2 regions of the Kitasatospora sp. NPDC059599 genome follow, and region 1 is predicted to be linked to the other one. Evidence: riboswitches for the same ligand, from Rfam matches in the RefSeq annotation. Region 1 holds a riboswitch; the other holds the start of a gene.
The links. A riboswitch is a leader RNA that binds a small molecule or an ion and turns the genes downstream of it on or off. The one in region 1 is predicted to bind cobalamin.
Positions count from the first base shown of each region.

Region 2: linked by a shared signal. The riboswitch ahead of ACFV04_RS31815 (CoA-acylating methylmalonate-semialdehyde dehydrogenase) and the one ahead of ACFV04_RS33040 (FecCD family ABC transporter permease) in region 1 are both predicted to bind cobalamin.

Region 1 is NZ_JBHWCL010000128.1:9,326-17,396, reverse strand. It holds gene ACFV04_RS33075 (ABC transporter substrate-binding protein) at 1-291, shown strand, start outside; gene ACFV04_RS33070 (ABC transporter substrate-binding protein) at 708-1,646, shown strand; gene ACFV04_RS33065 (amino acid ABC transporter permease) at 1,681-2,655, shown strand; gene ACFV04_RS33060 (amino acid ABC transporter ATP-binding protein) at 2,700-3,452, shown strand; gene ACFV04_RS33055 (CGNR zinc finger domain-containing protein) at 3,580-4,167, shown strand; gene sodX (nickel-type superoxide dismutase maturation protease) at 4,316-4,678, opposite strand; gene sodN (superoxide dismutase, Ni) at 4,937-5,332, shown strand; cobalamin riboswitch at 5,420-5,568, shown strand; gene ACFV04_RS33040 (FecCD family ABC transporter permease) at 5,661-6,740, shown strand; gene ACFV04_RS33035 (ABC transporter ATP-binding protein) at 6,737-7,657, shown strand; gene ACFV04_RS33030 (ABC transporter substrate-binding protein) at 7,676-8,071, shown strand, end outside.
Region 2 is NZ_JBHWCL010000119.1:3,233-7,906, reverse strand. It holds gene ACFV04_RS31820 (OmpL47-type beta-barrel domain-containing protein) at 1-2,064, opposite strand, end outside; cobalamin riboswitch at 2,462-2,654, shown strand; gene ACFV04_RS31815 (CoA-acylating methylmalonate-semialdehyde dehydrogenase) at 2,878-4,377, shown strand; gene ACFV04_RS31810 (acyl-CoA dehydrogenase family protein) at 4,374-4,674, shown strand, end outside.

The DNA of each region.
Region 1 (8,071 bases):
GCGCTGGCCGAGGTCGCCGCCGGTACGGCCGCGGCCGGGCTGAACGACTACCCGGTGGCCGCCTACGCGGCGAAGGGCGCCGACGGCGCCGGCCGCTTCGAGCTGACCGGCGCGCAGTCCACCTCCAACCCGTACGGGATAGCGGTGCGCAAGACCGACACCGACCTGCGCGACGCGGTGGCCAAGGCGGTCGACCAGCTGATCCGCAGCGGCGACTACGACAAGATCCTCGCCAAGTGGAACGTCAGCGCCGGCGCGGCGCAGAACGCCGTGGTCAACGGGGGCATTTGAGCGGGCGGGCGGCGGGCCTCCGGGCGCAGCGACAGAGGGATCCGCATACTTATGCGCAGGGTGACAGGGGCCCGGAATTGGTCCGAATAGCGGACAGTGTGACCCCTCGTTATCCGATTTTGATCTGGATGAGGGCCACCTGACCGTCATCAGATGGCAGGATTCCCCCCATCTCGGATCGAGCCGGCCACTGGTCGAGGCGGTTCGGTCGACGTCCACCTCGGCGGAGGGTGGCGGCAGCAGTACCTCGTACAACCCTGGGCGATCCCAGCGTCCAGGCACTGCAAAACCCGGCTTGCCCGTACGACGACGTACGTACGACGCACACCCGTACGGCGCCGTACGGCTCGCACCCCCGGTGCGCCGCTCCCGCGGCGCGTCCGCCCGACCTTCTCTCCCAGGAGGAGATCCCCCTCATGACCGCCCGTACCAAGCGCAACCGCCTCCTCGCTGCCGGTGTCGCCGCCGTCTCCGTCTCCCTCGCGCTGACCGGTTGCAGCAGCAGCAAGTCCTCCTCGGGCTCCGCAGCCGCCACCGGCGTGAACCCGTCCGCGACGATCAAGGCGGTCGCCGCCGATCCGACCCTGGCCGCCCAGGTGCCGGCCGACGTCAAGTCGGCCGGCAAGATCGTCGTGGCCTCCGACGCCTCGTACGCGCCCAACGAGTACCAGGACGCCTCGAACAAGATCATCGGCATGGACGTGGACCTGGCCAATGCCATCGGCCAGAAGCTGGGCGTCCCGGTCGAGGTCCAGAACTCGCCGTTCACCGCGATCATCCCGGGCATCCAGGCGAACAAGTTCCAGCTGGCCATGAGCTCCCTGACCGACAACAAGGAGCGCGAGGCCACGGTCGACATGGTGACCTACTTCACCGCGGGCACCAGCGCGGCGGTGAAGAAGGGCAACCCGGACAAGATCGACCCCAACGACCTCTGCGGCAAGAAGGTCGCCGTCCAGACCGGCACCACCCAGGCCGACCAGATCAAGGACGTCATCAACCCGGCGTGCGTCAAGGCCGGCAAGCCCCCGGTGCCCAACGACGGCGACAAGTTCGACCTGCAGACCGACGTGACCCAGGCCGTGGTCTCCGGACGCGACCAGGTCATGCTGGCCGACTCCCCGGTCATCGACTACGCGATCAAGCAGACCAACGGCCAGCTGGAGCAGATCGGCACGGTCGAGGGCAAGGCGCCCTACGGCATCGCCCTGGCCAAGGGCTCGGCGCTGGCCCAGCCCGTCCAGGCGGCCGTCCAGTCGCTGATGGACGACGGCACCTACAAGCAGATCCTCGACAAGTGGGGCGTCCAGGCGGGCGCGATCACCCAGTCCCAGATCAACGGCGCCACCAGCTGACCCTTCGCCAGTCACCCACCCCTCTGAGGCCACTGTGAACCATTCCGATCAGGGGACGGCGCACGCGGGACGGCCCGAAACCCTCAAGGCCGTCCCGGTCCGCCACCCCGGCCGGTGGGCGGGAGCCGTGGTCGTCGCGGTCCTCGCGGCGATGCTGCTCCACGCCCTGATCTTCAATCCCGCCTTCCAGTGGGACGTCGTCAACACCTACCTCTTCGATTCCAGCATCCTGCACGGCCTCGGTGTGACCCTGGAGCTCACCGCGCTGTCCATGCTCATGGGCGTGGCCGGCGGCATCATCCTCGCGGTGATGCGACTGTCCCCGAACCCCCTGCTGTCCGGCACCGCGTGGTTCTACATCTGGGTCTTCCGCGGCACCCCCGTGCTGGTCCAGCTGGTCTTCTGGAACTTCATGGGCGCGCTGTGGCCCAAGCTGTCGATCGGCATCCCGTTCGGCCCGGCGTTCTGGTCCGAGTCGACCAACACGCTCATCCCGGTCTTCACCGCGGCGCTGCTCGGCCTCGGCCTCAACGAGGCCGCGTACATGGCGGAGATCGTCCGCGGCGGCATCCAGTCGGTGGACGAGGGGCAGACCGAGGCGGCGCACGCGCTCGGCATGAGCCGCTTCGCGACCATGCGCCGGATCATCCTCCCGCAGGCCATGCGGGTGATCATCCCGCCGACCGGCAACGAGACCATCTCGATGCTCAAGACCACCTCGCTGGTCAGCGTCATCGCGCTGGAGGAGCTGTTCCGGGCCGGGCAGAACATCTACTCGCGCACCTTCCAGACCATCCCGCTGCTGGTCACCGTCAGCCTCTGGTACCTGTTCCTGACCTCCGTGCTGACCATCGGGCAGTACTACGTCGAGCGGTACTACGCTCGGGGTACCAGCAGGACGCTGCCGCCGACCCCGATGCAGCGGTTGCGCGGCCTCTTCCGCGGCAAGCCGACCCCGAAGGCGGAGCACGACGTCGTTCCGGGGCTCGAGGGAGGTGGTCACCTGTGACCGATCTGACCAAAACCCCTGGGGACACCGTCCCGGGCGAGCCGATGGTCAAGGCCGAGGGCGTGCGCAAGTCGTTCGGCCTGGTCGAGGTGCTCAAGGGCATCGACCTGGAGGTCAAGCCGCGCGAGGTGTTCTGCCTGATCGGCCCGTCCGGCTCCGGCAAGTCGACCTTCCTGCGGTGCATCAACCACCTGGAGAAGATCAACGGCGGGCTGCTCTCCGTGGACGGCGAGCTGGTCGGCTACCGGCGCAAGGGCGACAAGCTCTACGAGCTCCGGGACCGCGAGGTCGCGCTCAAGCGGCGTGACATCGGCATGGTCTTCCAGCGCTTCAACCTGTTCCCGCACATGACCGCCATAGAGAACATCACCGAGGCTCCGATCCAGGTGAAGGGCGAGTCCAAGGCCGACGCGCGCGAGCGCGGCATGGCCCTGCTGGAGCGGGTCGGGCTCGCCGACAAGGCGAAGAGCTACCCCTCCCAGCTCTCCGGCGGCCAGCAGCAGCGCGTGGCGATCGCCCGCGCGCTGGCCATGAAGCCCAAGCTGATGCTCTTCGACGAGCCCACCTCGGCGCTCGACCCGGAGCTCGTCGGCGAGGTGCTGGACGTCATGCGCGGGCTGGCCGAGGAGGGGATGACGATGATCGTCGTCACCCACGAGATGGGCTTCGCCCGCGAGGTCGGCGACGCGCTGGTGTTCATGGACGGCGGCGTGGTGGTCGAGTCCGGCAACCCCCGTGACGTCCTCACCGACCCGCAGCACGAACGCACCAAGGCCTTCCTGTCCAAGGTGCTCTGAACCGTCACCGTCGGCGCCCGGCTGGCAGCTCCTGCCGGGCGCCGATGCTCGCCCGAGTCGTTGGGGCACCGCACGGGTAATAGGCTGGAAGCAGTCAGCCCGTTACCGATTTTCTGGAAGGACCGCCGTGGAGCTCGCCTCGTACGCCGATCTCGCCGTTCGACTGGTGAACACCGAGGAGCCCGAGCGCGGCACCGACACGCTGACCTCCGTGGACGCGGTGCGCGCCCTGTTCTCCGACTCGTCGCGGGCCGCCGCGCTCGCCGACGAGTCCGACCTGCCCCGGCTGCGGGCGGTGCGGACCCGGCTGCGCGGGGTCTTCGAAGCCGCCGCCGAAGGGGACGAGACCCGGGGGGTCGACCTGCTGAACAGCCTGCTGATGGAGTACCCCGTCAGCCCGCTGATCTCCGGGCACGACCACCTGGACGACGCCGGACGGCCGCGCTGGCACCTGCACCTGGCCGACAACTCGCCGACCGCCACCGCGCACTTCAGCGCGGTCGCCTGCATGGGCCTGGCCGTCCACCTCACCGAGTTGGGCGCCGACCGGCTGGGCATCTGCCAGGCCGCGCCCTGCCGCAACGCCTACCTGGACACCTCGACCAACCGCTCCCGGCGCTACTGCTCGGACCGCTGCGCGACCCGGGCCAACGTGGCCGCCTACCGGGCCCGCAAGCGCCAGGAGGCGGAGGCCGCACTGGGCGGCGGGGCGTAACCGGGCGACGGGGCGCAACCGGGCGGCGGGGCGCAACCGGGCGGCGGGGCGCAACCGGGCGACGGGGCGCAACCGGGCGGCGGGGCGTAACCGGGCGACGGGGCGCAACCGGGCGACGGGGCGCAACCGGGCGGGCGGCCGCCCGGGATCAGACCTCCTCCACCCAGACGCCGAGGCGCCGGGCCAGGCCCGGCACCCGGGCCAGCCGCGGGGAGAGCAGCAGCCGCTCCAGCCGGCGGCCCGGCGCCAGCCAGGCCGGGCTCGGGCGCAGCCGCAGCAGCACCCGGCCGAGCACCAGGTCGTCCGGGACCGCGCCGTAGCTGCGGCTGTCGCTGTCCACCGGGCGGTTGTCCGACAGCAGCCACCAGCCCCCGGACCGGCGCTCGGCGGCCCGCTTCACCACCAGCAGGTCCTGCTGGAAGGGGTGCCGGAAGAGCACCACGGCCCCCGGCCGGATCGGCGCGCCGTAGCGGACCAGCAGGCGGTCGCCCTCGTGCAGGGTCGGGACCATCGACCGGCCCGCCACGTCGACCAGCCCCAACGGCAGCGCGCCGCCCCGGTCCCGTCCCCCCGGTTCCGTGCTCCGTGCCACGACTCCTCCTCCCGCGCCGCCGGCCCCCAGTCTGCCGTACGGAGCGTCACCTGTTCGATGTCCGGAATACCCCGGTTCCGGGTCCGCCTTTTGCCCTAGGCCCACCGCCCGATCGCGAAACCACGAGGGCGGAAGGGTAATCTCGGGCGCGGGAAGACGATCTAAGGAAGGACTCCCATGTTCTCTCGTCTGTTTGCACCGCGTGCCACCGCTCACGCCCACTGTGACCTGCCCTGTGGCGTGTACGACCCGGCGCAGGCCCGGATCGAGGCCGAGTCCGTCAAGGCCACCCAGGAGAAGTACCAGGCCAACGAGGACCCGCACTTCCGGGCCCGCGCCGTCATCATCAAGGAGCAGCGCGCCGAGGCCGTCAAGCACCACATCTCGGTGCTGTGGAGCGACTACTTCAAGGCCCCGCACTTCGAGAAGTACCCGCAGCTGCACCAGCTGATCAACGACACCCTGAAGGCCGCCTCGGCCGCCAAGGCGTCCACCGACCCGGCCACCGGCCAGGCCCTGCTGGACCTGATCGCCGAGGTCGACAAGATCTTCTGGGAGACCAAGCAGGCCTGAGCCTGACGCGTCGCCACCCGACCGCCCCCGTCCGCACCGCCGGACGGGGGCGGTCGTGCGTCCACGCCCGGACCGACCCGGTAAGGGTTGCCTGCCCTGAGTGACTGTTATGCTGCCAGGGCGTCCGAGGGGGAAGTCCGGTGTGAATCCGGCGCTGACCCGCAACGGTGAGCACGGCCCGCACCAGCGGTGCGGCCGCGCCAGCCCGATCGCCCCCGGTCGCTGACCTCCCGACAACTCGCCGCGGACTGCGAGGGGAACGGCGCCCCGGCACGCCCGCGGCCCGCGCCCGCCCCGGCACACCCGCGGCCCGAGGCAAGGCGCACCCGTGAACCGCGCACCCACGACCCGTGCGGTCGGCCCGCCCGTCCGCCGAATACCCGCCGTCCCACTCGCCGTCGGCCTCGCCGCCGCGCTGCTGCTCTCACTGGTCTGCGGGGTGGCGTTCGGGTCCTCCGGCATCGCACTGCCCCGCGTGCTGCGGCTGCTGACCGCCGGTCTGACGGGCGGTCGGCTGGACGCCGACGAGGCGGCCGCGTACGCGATCGTCTGGGAGATCCGGCTGCCCCGCACCGTGCTGGCCGCCGTGGTCGGCGCCGGACTCGCCGCGACCGGCGTCGCCGTCCAGGCGCTGGTGCGCAACGCGCTCGCCGACCCGTTCGTCCTCGGCATCTCCTCCGGCGCGGCCGTCGGCGCCAACGCCGTCCTGCTGTTCGGCGCCTTCGCCTCGCTCGGGGCGTGGGCGGTCTCCGCCTCCGCCTTCGGCTCCGCGCTGGTCGCGATGGCGCTGGTCTACCTCGCCGCCCGCACCGCGTACGGGCTCACCCCGCTGCGACTGGTGCTCACCGGCACGGCGCTCTCCTACGGCTTCTCCGCCGCCACCACCCTGATGGTCTTCGCCGCGGACCGCGGCGAAGCCGCCCGGGACGCCATGATGTGGCTGCTCGGCAGCCTCGGCGGCGCCACCTGGGGCTCGGTGCCGATCGCCGGCTGCACCGTGCTGGCCGGGCTGACCTACCTCGGCTGCGCCGCCGGCCGGCTCGACGGGCTCGCCATGGGGGACGAGACCTCCGCCTCGCTCGGCGTGGACCCGGACCGGCTGCGGCGCGAGCTGTTCGTGGTGACCGCCGCCGTCACCGGCACGGTGGTCGCGGTCAGCGGGGCGATCGGCTTCGTCGGACTGCTGGTGCCGCACCTGGCACGGATGCTGGTCGGCGCCGCGCACCGCCGGGTGCTGCTGGTCGCACCGCTCGCCGGCGCGCTGCTGCTGGTCTGGGTGGACATCGCCTCCCGCACCCTGCTGGCGCCCGCCGAACTGCCCGTGGGGGTGTTCACCGCCGTGCTCGGCGTGCCCGCCTTCCTGCTGATGATGCGCCGGCGCGGCCACGCCTTCGGAGGCCGACGGTGACCGACTCGAACGGGGTGCCCCGGATGCCCGATCCCGCCCATCCCGCCGGCCCCGCCGACCCGACCGGGACCGCCGGCCGGACGGAGACCGCCGGCCGGGCGCGGGCCCAGGACCTCGCCGTCGAAGCCGTCTCGGTGGAACTGGCCGGCACCCGGCTGGTCCACGAGGTGAGCCTGGCGGCGGCCGCCGGGCAGGTGGTCGGCCTCGTCGGCCCGAACGGCAGCGGCAAGTCGACCCTGCTGCGCTGCGTCTACCGGGTGCTGAAGCCGGCCGGCGGCGCCGTCCGGCTGGACGGCGACGACCTGTACGCGCTCTCCGCGCGCGCGACCGCCCGACGGGTGGCCGCGCTGACCCAGGAGCACTCCGCCGAGTTCGACTTCACCGTCGCCGAGGTGGTCGCCATGGGCCGGCTGCCGCACCGGCGCGGGTTCGGCGCCCCGACCGACGCGGACCGGGAGCGCTGCGCCGGGGCCCTGCGCAGGGTCCGGGCGGACCACCTCGCCGGACGGGGCTTCCTGAGCCTGTCCGGGGGCGAGAAGCAGCGGGTGCTGTTCGCCCGCGCGCTGGTCCAGGAGCCGCGCCTGCTGGTGCTCGACGAGCCCACCAACCACCTGGACATCGCCCACCAGTTGGAGGTCCTGGCGCTGGCCCGCGAGGCCGGACCGACGGTGCTCACCGCGCTGCACGACCTCAACCTGGCGGCGGGCCACTGCGACCTGCTGTACGTGCTGCGGGCCGGCCGGATCGTCGCCTCCGGGCCGCCCGTCGAGGTGCTCACGCCCACCCTGCTGGCCGGGGTGTTCGGCGTCCGGGCGACCCCGGTCCGGCATCCGGAGACCGGCGCCGTCCAGCTGCTGTTCGACCGCCTCGACCGCCCCGACCGCTCCGACCGCTCCGACCGCTCCCCCGGAGCCTGAACCACCGAAGGAACCACCGTGCGCACCAAGGCCGTTGCCACCACCGCCCTGCTCGCCCTCGGGCTCACCGCCTGCGGCGCGCAGATCGCCCCGAAGGAGGCCGCCACCGGCTCCGCCCACTACCCGGTGACCGTCGAGAACTGCGGCGACAAGCTGACCTTCGCGCAGAAGCCGGCCCGGGCGGTCACCAACGACGTCAACATCACCGAGCTGATGCTCTCCCTCGGCCTCGCCGACCGGATGGCCGGCTACGTCATGCCCGACGACAAGGGCAAGGTCGACCGGGTGCCCTGGAAGGACGGCTACCAGCAGACCGCGTGGCTCTCCAAGAAGACGCTCACCAAGGAGATCGCCCTGGACGCACGGGCCGACCTGGTCCTGGCCGGCTGGCACTACGGCTTCGACGAGGGCAGC
Region 2 (4,674 bases), on a different contig from region 1:
GAGGGTCTTGTCCGTCTCGGCGTTACCGGCGTGGTCGGTGGCGTGGAAGGTGAGGACGGTTTCGCCTTCCTGGTCGATCTTCAGGTTGACGGTGTCGCCGGGGACGGTGGTGAGTGGCGTCGCCTGGGCGCCCGTCGTGCTGTAGGTGATGCCCGCCACTGCGCTGAGGTCGTCGGTGGCGGTGAGGGTGACGGTGCCGTCCGCGTTGATCCAGCCGGCCGGGTTGGGGTTCGGGCTGATGGTGGCCGTGGTGATCGGTGGTGTCCGGTCGATGCGGACCGGAAGGGTCTTGGTGTCCTCGATGTTCTGTGCCCGGTCGATGGAGCGGTACGACAGGACGTGGCTGCCCGGGGTGTTGAGGAGGATCGGGCCCGCATAACCCGTCCAGCCGTTCCCGTCGATGTCGTACTCGGTCCTGGCCGTGCCGCTGATGTCGTCGGTCGCGCCGAGGGTGACGGTGACGTCGGTGTTGTTCCACCCGGCGTCGTTCGGGGGCGGATCGGCGGTGGCGGTGGTGACCGGGGCAGTGGTGTCCGGCGGTTGCATCAGCCGGGCCACGTTGTCGTCGAATTCGCGGACCGCCTCCGGCTCCGGGAGCGGCGGCATGCCGGGATGGCCGATCGCTCCGCCGGTCAGCTTCAGATGCGCCCAGTCGTCGTATCCGGCGAGCGAGGTCATCGCGCCGTCGCCGTCGATGTCGGCGGGGACGGGCACCTGGTCGACGTTGCCGTCGCAGTTCCAGTCGACCCAGTTGAGGCTGGTCGAGGTGGTGACGTACTTCTTGACCGCTGCGCAGTAACGACGGATGCCGTAGGGCACGGTTCCGGTGGGAGGAACGGTGTTCTCGTCCAGCCGGTTCTCGTCGAGGCCGGTCGCCACCCGCGAGTAGTCGATGTACGTGGTGGGCCCGCTCGTCATCCCCGACCCGTACGAGTAGTTCATCACGCTGAAGTACTGCGGTTTGAAGTTGACGGCGTCCCCTCCGCCGTGATCCAGGCTCAGATTGTGGCCGAGTTCGTGCATGAGGATGCCGGCTTGATCGTCCTCGGTGCCGACGTGGTGCGGCTGGTTGCCGAGTGCGAGGACGAAATCGCTGGCGCCGCGGGGAGCGTAACCGTTCCAACTGCTGCCGGGGGCGAGCAGGTGAGCGGAGAGCGCGTAGTGGAACACCGGCGAACGGCCGGCACTGACGAAGCCACCGGAGGCCGTCTTGATCTTGTAGAAGTCGTCCCACACGTAGTTGCACGCGTCATTGTCCGGGTCCGGGTTGCTCGGATTCGGGCAATCGCCTTTGAACGTGCCGAGGTTGTCGACCTCGGCGACCTGCCGTGCCCGGCTCAGGGCTCCCCAGGTCCGGCCGGTGGAGAAGTCGAGGATGCTGTCCGGGCCGGCGTCGACGTGCAGGTTGATGCCCGGTCCGGGGGCTCCTCGACGCTGGTAGGGCGCGTTGGCGAAGGCGTCGACCACCCTCTTGATCGCCTGGGCGGACAGCTGGTGGCTGTGGACGTTGCCGGGAGTGTCGTCCGCCATCCAGTCGAGGTGGACGAAGATGTCGGGCCGGTTCACGTCGGCGCCCATGCCTGGCAGGTCGATGTGCTTCATCGGGCTGCCGTCCCCCGGATCGATGTCGACGCCGTGGAGCTTCCAGTCGTCGGGGATGCCGTCGCACATCCGTGAGTTGCAGTCGAAGGCGTAGTTGACGGTGGTGTGGTCGCCGTCCCCGCCGTCGCGGGAGAGCGCGTAGCCGTTCGGGACCGTCTCGTCGTAGCTCTGCCCGCCGACGGCTGCGTTGTCCCAGTGCAGGCGCAGGTTGGGGCCCTTGTCGTTGTCGATCCGGTAGAAGGCCGAGCCCTCGGTGCCCGTTCCGGCCCCGCAGGACACCGACTTCCAGAGCGCCACCTTGCCCGGCTCGATCCGGGCCGGTGGCTCGGTCTCCCAGCACCCGTGCTGGAGGTAGTGGTCGGTCAGGATCAGCGGGAGGTCGCTGTTGTTGGTCAGGACCACCGAGGTGCTGCGGAAGTCCGCCGTGACAAGGGCGGAGGCCGGCGCCGGGTGGAAGCCCATGCCCGTTCCCGTCAGTACCAGGCCGAGGACGGCCAGGGTTCGGCCTGCTCGCGCTCGCCAGGAGCGTGGGCGCCTGCCGCGATCGAACCTCATGAGTCTCATGTCTCCGTGTTTCTGTCGCCGTGTCCGCTCCGCCCCACGCGCTCACCTTCCGGCGGACACCGGCCCCGGGCACCCGGACGGGGACCGAACGGGGGCGGAAGACAAGCCTTCGGTCCGGATCGGTTCACGCGGTCGGGCGATCGGGGAGCCACTGCCGTCGGCGTTTCGAGACGGTTCGGTCCGGCCGGGTGACGGCGGAGGTGGCGTCTCCCGCGCGGCTGGGCGCGGGCGGCCGGGCGGCCGGGCGGCCGGGCAGGTGGGCGGGCGCGGCGCGCGGCCGGGGCTCTGGACTTACTAGGACGTCCAACTATATGGTCGAGGGCAGGTCCGCGGTGTCAGGGAAGCCGGTGTGAGTCCGGCACGGTCCCGCCACTGTGACCGGGGAGTTCGTCCTCGCAGGTAGACGGCCACTGGCAGCCAGCCGGGAAGGCCCGGGGGCGGGCGTGGATCCGGGAGTCAGGATACCGGCCGCGGGTGGTTCGTGTTTTCCACGAGGATGGAGACGACACGCATGACTCGGGCTGCTGATCCGTACGGGTGCCGACGAGGCTCCCGTGCCGCTGCCGTGCTGCCGACCGTCAGGGCGCCCCGCTTCTGACGGTCCGTCAACTGCCGTACACCGTGCCGGCGCACAACCGTGCGCGCGGTCGCCGGTGTCGGCGGTGCCCCCTCCATTCCTCCTCTCCCCACCCATGTCGAGAGAAGGAACCGATGGTCCGTGAACTGACGCACTTCGTCGCCGGCAAGCGCACACCCGGCTCGTCCGGGCGGTACGGCGACGTGTACGACCCCAACACCGGCCGGGTGCAGGCCCGGGTGCCGTTGGCCGACCGCGCCGAGGTCGAGGCGGTGATCGCCGACGCCGCGCAGGCCCAGCCCGCGTGGGCGGCCTGGAACCCGCAGCGGCGGGCGCGGGTGCTGCTGCGCTTCCTGCAGCTCGTCGAGCGGGAGAAGGAGGAGCTGGCCCGGCTGCTCTCCGCCGAGCACGGCAAGACGGTGGCCGACGCCCACGGTGACCTCCAACGCGGTCTGGAGGTGGTGGAGTTCGCCGCCGGGATCCCGCACCTGCTGAAGGGCGAGTTCAGCGACAACGCCGGCACCGGCATCGACGTGTACTCGATGCGCCAGCCGCTCGGCGTGGTCGCCGGCATCACGCCGTTCAACTTCCCGGCGATGATCCCGCTGTGGAAGGCGGCGCCCGCGCTGGCCTGCGGCAACGCCTTCGTCCTCAAGCCCTCCGAGCGGGACCCGTCGGTGCCGCTGCGCCTCGCCGAACTGTTCCTGGAGGCCGGGCTGCCGCCGGGCGTGCTCAACGTGGTCAACGGTGGCAAGGAGGCCGTGGACACCCTGCTGGAGGATCCACGGGTGCAGGCCGTCGGCTTCGTCGGTTCCACGCCGATCGCCCAGTACGTGTACGCGACGGCCGCCGCGCACGGCAAACGGGCGCAGTGCTTCGGCGGCGCCAAGAACCACATGATCGTGATGCCGGACGCCGACCTCGACCAGGCCGCCGACGCGCTGGTCGGCGCCGGGTACGGCTCGGCCGGCGAGCGCTGCATGGCGATCTCGGTGGCCGTCCCGGTGGGGGAGGAGACCGCGGACGCCCTGGTGGCGAAGCTGGTCGAGCGGATCGCCGCGCTCAGGGTCGGCCGCTCGGACGACCCGGCGGCGGACTTCGGCCCGCTGGTCGGCGCCGACGCGCTGGAGCGGGTCCGTGGCTACCTGGACCTCGGGGTCGGGGAGGGCGCCGAACTCGTCGTGGACGGACGGGACTTCCGCCTGGAGGGCCACGAGGACGGCTACTTCCTCGGTGCCTCGCTGTTCGACCGGGTGACGCCGGACATGCGGATCTACCGGGAGGAGATCTTCGGCCCGGTGCTGACCGTGGTGCGTGCCGCGGACTACGAGGAGGCGCTGCGGCTGCCCAGCGAGCACGAGTACGGCAACGGCGTGGCCATCTACACCCGGGACGGCGACACCGCCCGGGACTTCGCCCGCCGGGTGAACACCGGCATGGTCGGGGTCAACGTGCCGATCCCGGTGCCGATCGCGTACCACACCTTCGGCGGCTGGAAGCGCTCCGGCTTCGGCGACCTCAACCAGCACGGCCCGGACGCGATCCGCTTCTACACCCGCACCCGCACCGTCACCTCGCGCTGGCCCTCCGGGGTCAAGGAGGGCGCGAGTTTCACGATGCCGACGATGGGATGAGCGCGATGAACGACCTCACCGAGGACCAGCGCGCCGTCGCCGAGACCACCCGGGCCTTCGCCCGGGAGCACCTGGCGCCGAACGCGGTCGAGTGGGACCAGGCCAAGCACTTCCCGCTGGACGTGCTGCGCAAGGCCGCCGACCTGGGCCTGGCCGGCGTGTACGTCCGGGAGGAGTCCGGCGGCTCCGGACTCACCCGCGCCGACGGCGTGCTCGTGTTCGAGGCGCTGGCGACCGGCTGCCCGTCGATCGCCGCCTACCTGTCGATCCACAACATGGTCGCCTGGATGGTCGACC